DNA from 2 places in the Alteromonas sp. BZK5 genome. Region 2 is predicted to be linked to the other one. Evidence: predicted binding sites of a transcription regulator. Region 2 holds the regulator's gene; the other holds the start of a gene.

Region 1 (3,418 bases), on a different contig from region 2:
TGACCGAAGCGAAGGCCATCGATAAACAACTAGCGAATGGCGAGACGCTGGGCCCTCTGGCAGGTATTCCCGTACTGCTAAAAGATAATATAGAAAGTGCAGAGATGCCCACCACAGCCGGCTCAATGGCGCTTATTACTAATGACACTGGTCGCGATGCGCCGATCGTAGAAAAACTGAAAGCGGCAGGGGCAATTATTTTGGGTAAAACCAATTTGTCTGAATGGGCAAACTTTCGCTCTGAATCCTCTATCAGCGGCTGGAGTGCAGTTGGCGGGCTTACCCGAAACCCGCATATGCTATCAAGAAGTGCTTGTGGCTCGTCATCGGGCTCGGGCGCTGCCATGTCACTTCGCCTCGCGTCACTTGCCGTGGGCACCGAAACCAATGGCTCTATTATTTGTCCGGCATCCATAAACGGGGTAGTCGGCTTTAAACCAACCGTGGGCTTGCTTTCCAGAACTCACATAGTGCCTATTTCTTTCAGTCAGGACACCGCAGGACCAATGACGTCTAACGTTCAAGACGCCTGGCTAATGACGGCAATCATGGCGGGCCCTGATGCAAGCGATAACGCGACACTAGACGCAGAGTCTCACCGCCCTTCTATGCCAACATCTTCAATGCTGGCTACAGATTTAAAAGGCAAGCGTATTGGTGTGGTTAGGTACCGCCAAGGTGATAACCCTCATGTACTGGCTGTTTATGAAAGCGCGTTAAAGCAGCTTAAAGCGGCGGGCGCGACGCTGGTGGACATCAGTGACTTCTCTCAGCCAGATTCATTTTGGGCCGACTCTTATAATGTTCTGCTGAGCGAGTTCCATCATAGTATTAACGAATACTTATCGGGGTCTCCAGCAGAGCTTCCTGCAAGGAACTTGTCTGAGCTTATCGATTTCAATAACAAAACAGAGCGCGAGTTAGCGTTATTCAATCAAGACATTTTCGAAAAATCGCTCGCGTCGGCAGCCATTGACAGCGAAAAGTATCAAAATGCACTGCGCCTTATTCAAGACACGGCGGGCAAAAATGGTATTGATACGTTATTAGCAAAGCACAATGTTGATGTACTAGTTGCGCCCTCAAACAGCCCTTCTTTTTTAATAGACGGCGTATATGGTGACCATTCGCCAGTCGGTTTTATCGGTATCGGGTATTTGGCAGCAATTGCAGGATATCCGCATCTCACAGTGCCCGCTGGACAGGTGAAAGATCTTCCTGTGGGAATTAGCTTTGTTGGTGGAAAGTGGCAAGACGAAAGCGTGTTGAAAATAGGTAGAGTCTTTGAAGCAAAACACGGCTTCTTCATTAAGCCTGGCCTTCTGCCTACACGTTTTGACAACCCAGCGCTAAAAGGTATCGAAGACGGAATTGATGTAGTTCGCTAGCGGGAAATGAGGATACATAATCGTATTTCGCCTCAACAGAAACGAAAAAAGCCCTTGGTTTAACTCAAGGGCTTTTGAACGTCTTTTCTTTCGATTGGTTAGCCAGGCTTTTTCACCCAAGCGCTACACCAGCCATCAGCGTTAACAAGCTTATTAGGGAAAATGTTACAAGGGCGGTGTTGTTCGCCATCGGCGCCCTGCACGTACATGCAGTTTGCGCATTTTGCACCTTCAACAGTTGACGACGGTGTGTAGTTCAGTGCTTTTGCAGTAGGGTCATCAGCGCTCAATTGTTCTTGAGCCTGAGCACGTAACGCTACACCACCTAATGTAAGACCGATAACTGTCGAGCCAGAAAGCTTTAAAAAGTCACGGCGATTTACAGATTTCATAACATTCTCCTTAAGAGATAGAAACGATAATGATTCTTTTTTATTCAGTGCCTTAAACGCAAAAACCTGCCCAAAGAGGCAGGTTTTGTTTCATGTTTAAATACTATCTCTTTTTGAAAAAAGATCGAACGAAATGTCGCATTTTCGCTTGATCCAGATTAAATAAACTTCAGAGTTACAATCTTAAGTATTGAATATAAGACCGCTGGACAGTTTATTAGTTCACTTCACGGTTAACTTTACATCGGGCTTTGCATATGCAAATTGCGCAATTCGTTGTGTGCTGTGGTAGCTGTCTAGGCCTGAGATACAGGCCGTTTGCGCTTGCTCTATATCTGCATAGCCGTCTGAATCTATTATTTGCTCAGGAACGTAGAGCTCCTGGATTTCGCCGATAACCATTTCGGTTTCATTAAGCAAAGTAAAATGCTGTGCTACTTTTAAGCCCATTTTAATTTCACTTTCTTTGACATACGGCGCACTGAAGGACTCACTGATCTGCGCGGTTAACCCAACGGCTTCAAATTCACTTTCATCTGGCGCATAGCGGGCTGATGTTTGGTGGGCTTTGTCGACCCAGTCAACAGACACGTGATTTAGCGTATAAAAGCCCTGCTGTTTTATATTGCTTAACGTATCTCGCGTGACGGTATGAGGACGCATGATCATGCCAATGAGAGGCGGGTTTGCACCGACATGAACAATAGAGCTCACTATAGCCAAATTGTTTGTAACGCCGTTTGTTGTACCCACCAAAGTCGCCGATTTAAAACCAGACAAACTATTGATTAGGTTTGCGCGGTAGCGCTGTGCAAGGGCGTCTATATCACCGCGGGTAAACTGCTTAGTCATTCTCTCTTTCTGCCTCTATCTGAATGTCATCACCGTGCTGATAAGCAGTAAGCTCAATGGGCTGACAACACACTTGGCAGTCGAGCACCTGTACTTGGCCAACATCGTTAATTTCATCTATTTCAACATCATTTGGGGCCATACAGTAAGGACAGGAAAAGCCCATGGAACGAGTTAAACTCATATTTAAATGCCTTTGTAATCACTAATGCTATTTGTTACGTAATGCAAAGACGAGTGGATTTTCTTTTAGACACGCCCCTTGTATCTGATTTTAAGAGAAAAGGACAAGACTGCCATTTGACGCTTATGAGTAATCAGAAAACTGGGTGCACAAATAATAGATGTGATAGACGAAAAAGGTGACCTTGTGGCAAATAAAGTCGGTCAATGCCCGTGCTGTAATAGAGAAACTCGCCTTACTTACCATCATCTTATACCGCGAAAAATGCACAGGCGTACCTATTTTAAAAAGCACTTTAGCAAAGCGGAGCTTCAGGACGGCATTTACATTTGCAGACAATGTCACAGCGGTATACATCGATTTTATGATGAGATGACGTTGGCCAAACACTACTTCAATTTGCAGCGTTTATTGGCAGATGCGCAGCTTTCTTCGTTCTTTCATTGGGTGTCCAAACAGCGCGTACGCGTGTAAAAGTACACGCTGTGCACTATTGGCAGCAGATGTGATACCCAATCGCGGAGGATTTAATTTGATTCGCGGGGCTGTATAAATATACACTATTGGTGTTTTCATAGCCAAAGATACCTCATGCGAAAAGA
Region 2 (3,418 bases):
TGACCTTTTCCGGAAGGCCTTCTCTTACTACGCATTTGTTCTCAGGAATACCGTACTTTAACGCGTGACTACGCATTTCTTTTAAATGATGATTTTTTACCGCGTCGTGATAGGTATCGGGGTCGAACTCAGGCACTTCTATGGCGATATTAAGTGGTGTAGAAGGGTAACTGTTGACCAAATTTACGCTCCCTTTCAATAAAGAGGCGTAGTCGTTAGCAATGAGGGTGAGCTTATCGTTAAGTGCGGCGTGCTCATCGTCTTCACTGCCTACGTTTACTGCAGCAATAATCTCTCCTCCTTCTGGCCAGTCGTGCTCTTTAACGAGCAATACTGGCCGAGGGCATTTACGCATTAAATGCCAGTCGGTGGGGGTGAAAATAACAGAAGCAAGATCGTCGTGCTTTTTGGTTGCCTTTACCACTAAATCTATCTGATTGTTTAGGGTGTAGTAAATAATCGACTCATACGCACGATTATTCCATTCTACAACGATATCAGTTTCAGTGAATCCTTGTTCTCTTAAGTGGGTGGCAAGCCATTTTGCATGCTCCTTTGTAACTGCATCGCGCATTGACTCGCGCTCATCCGGGCTAAGCATGGTCGTCATATCATAAGATAAGTCGTATACCACCATCATTGCGGTAACTGAAGCGCCTGTTTTTGAAGCGAGTTCATAAGCACGGCTCAGTGCAGGTTGGTTATCGCGCTCGGCATCTACCACGGCCAGAATTCGTTTACACTCAATCATAACGTCCCCCTAACTACGAAACTTAGTAGCGGCTGTCGAAATCGAAGCTTTCTAATACTAACTATAAACGACATTGGGAAAAACGTAAGTTGTTTTAGATCAAGAATTTTACGAGGCGACCATGAGTGAACGTACCTAATTGAATATGGAGCAACCGGCGTGGCGCTGAAAGGGTAGATAGGTGGCTAACACAGGTTACAAAAAAGCGCGCTTAGTGCGCGCCTTATTTAACACTTAAAAAGGACTAACCGCAGACAACGCTAGGGCCGTTAAGCGCCGCTAGTTTGGTGTTTAGCCTATCGAAATCCAAAATAGTAATAAGCTTGCCGTCTACCTTTATGATGTTGTCTTTTTGAAAACGGCTTAACAGACGGCTAATCGTTTCAATCGTTAATCCTAAATAGTTTCCAATTTCGTTGCGCGTCATGGTTAAGTGGAATTCTCTATGGGAAAAGCCACGCTCTTCAAAGCGTTGCGACAGGTGTGAAATGAAGTACAGCAAGCGCTCTTCGGCGGTGCGTTTGTTTAAAAGCATGATCATATCGTGATCTTGTTTTATTTCTGCACTCATAAAGCTCATGATTTGATGGCGAAGCTTTGGAAATTGTACCGACATTTCATCAAGAGTTTCGTAGGGAAGCTCACACACCATGGCTGTTTCTAACGCAGACGTGTAGCTTTGGTGTTTGTTCTCTCTTAATGCATCAAAGCCGATAATGTCACCAGGAAAGTGGAAGCCGGTAATCTGTTCTTCACCTTCGGTATTAGTCACAAAGGATTTAAATGAACCTGTTCTCACTGCAAATAGCGAACGAAATTTATCGCCGGTTTGAATTAGCGTATCGCCCTTATGAAGCGGCTTTTTACGTTCAATAATATCGTCAAGAGATTCAATTTCTGTTTTGTTCAGCGCCACTGGTAAACACAGGTGGCTGAAACTACAGTTTTGACAGTGAATAGAAAATTGGCTTCCTTTGCTCATAATGCATGCTCTTTTAAAGAATACCCCACCATAATACACCGATTTTTAAATGATTGCCCCACAAATAAGATAAGCTGCATATATGGCCATTATTACGGCAATAACTTGTCTAAAATAGGTGTTCTGAAAACTTCGAATAAGATACTGACTACCAGCACTAGCGGCGAGTAAGGTGGGCAGAGTACCTAAACCAAAGAAAAACATAAGAGCTGCGCCTTCAACTGCAGTTCCCGCCGCTAACGACCATGTTAGTGTTGAATACACTAAGCCACAAGGCAGCCAGCCCCAAATGAATCCGTAAGGTATTGCGCTAAAAGGGGTTTTAAACGGCAAAAAACGTTTTGATAAAGGTTGTAGTTTGGAAAATAGGCCTTTACCTGCATTTTCCAGCACCGTTAATCCTGTCCACCATTTGCCCAAATAACAGGCCAGTAGAAATAACATAATGCCGCTAAGTAAAGACAGCGCATAGTTGGCAAGCGGTATGTAGTCTGCGGCGATTTTACCAAGAGCCCCGGTTAAGGCGCCAGCCAGCGTATAGCTAGTTATGCGACCTATATTGTAGGCAAGGGTATAGGGCACAGCTGAAGCGCCTTTTGGAGATACCATTCTAAGCGCTGCAACTATTCCACCACACATGCCCACACAGTGAACACCGCCAGCTAAGCCTATAAGAAATGCAGAGAAGTAATTAATCTCTGCCATGAGGCGCTTGGCTTTTATCTATTTTACTTTCTTGAAGTTGCTTGCGTTGTTCAGCAAGCTTTTTCTCTTCAGGAGGAAGGTCATCGTCAAACAGTATGCTATACCCTTGGCGATCTAAATCTTCAAACTGATTAGTTTTCACCGCCCAAAAGAATATCACGATAGCGACAGCGACTATGATAATGGCGATTGGAATTAATACGTAAATAATACTCATGCTATTTGCTCAAAAGTCGCGTTGAGTTTGTGACTACAATAATACTGCTTAACGACATACCAACAACAGCCATCCACGGTGAAAGTAGGCCAGACACGGCGAAAGGCAGAATCAAAACGTTGTAACCTACCGACCATCCTATATTTTGTCTAATTTTTTGCTTCACTTGGTGTGCGGTTTTAATCAGTGCAGGTACAGAAAGTAGCTGATCGCCAAGTAATATGACATCAGCAGCAGTTTTAGCAACGTCTGTAGCATTGCCTACTGCGATAGCCACATCTGCACTGGCGAGCACAGGCGCATCATTAATGCCATCACCCATCATCATTACTTTTGCCCCCGATTGCTGCATAGCCTGTACAGCATCGTACTTCTGCTCTGGTGTGAGCCCACCTTTAGCTGTTGATATTGGCAAGGAAGCGGTAAGAGCGTCCACGTTTTGTTGTGTATCGCCACTTAATACTGCAAGGGTGTGACTTTTTGCCAGAATATTCAAGGTTTCTTGGGTATCCTCTCGCAACGTGTCGCTTACCTCAAACGCCGCCATAATACGGCCCTTCACGGTGAGAAAGACATTAGCTGACGGATAATCCTTAAGAAGCTTTTGTTGTGATTCGTGGACACAAAATTGGGCAGAGCCCATTGAAAACAAGGTGTCGTTAATTTCACCGCTAATGCCGCCTCCTGGCGTCACGGTAAAATTAACCACATTGTGGACAGTTTGTCTGCTGGAGGCATTATTGTGGCTAAAGGCTTTTGCAAT

The links. Region 2 encodes FNR, which switches genes on or off when oxygen is low (the NO sensors DNR and NnrR bind a similar motif). Its sites were predicted from a motif close to TTGATCTAGATCAA; they were not measured.
Region 1: the regulator FNR is predicted to act here: its motif matches at 1,929-1,942, upstream of BIZ39_RS02040 (high-potential iron-sulfur protein).

What each region holds. Positions count from the first base shown of each region.
Region 1 is NZ_JACSOE010000004.1:4,395-7,812, reverse strand. Features, by position in the region: gene BIZ39_RS02045 (amidase) at 1-1,388, shown strand, start outside; gene BIZ39_RS02040 (high-potential iron-sulfur protein) at 1,487-1,780, opposite strand; gene BIZ39_RS02035 (flavin reductase family protein) at 2,003-2,632, opposite strand; gene BIZ39_RS02030 (CPXCG motif-containing cysteine-rich protein) at 2,625-2,816, opposite strand; gene BIZ39_RS02025 (hypothetical protein) at 3,003-3,290, shown strand; gene BIZ39_RS02020 (exonuclease domain-containing protein) at 3,408-3,418, shown strand, end outside.
Region 2 is NZ_JACSOE010000010.1:69,874-73,291, reverse strand. Features, by position in the region: gene uspE (universal stress protein UspE) at 1-751, opposite strand, end outside; gene fnr (fumarate/nitrate reduction transcriptional regulator Fnr) at 996-1,733, opposite strand; gene BIZ39_RS04790 (sulfite exporter TauE/SafE family protein) at 1,779-2,438, opposite strand; gene ccoS (cbb3-type cytochrome oxidase assembly protein CcoS) at 2,425-2,655, opposite strand; gene BIZ39_RS04780 (heavy metal translocating P-type ATPase) at 2,657-3,418, opposite strand, start outside.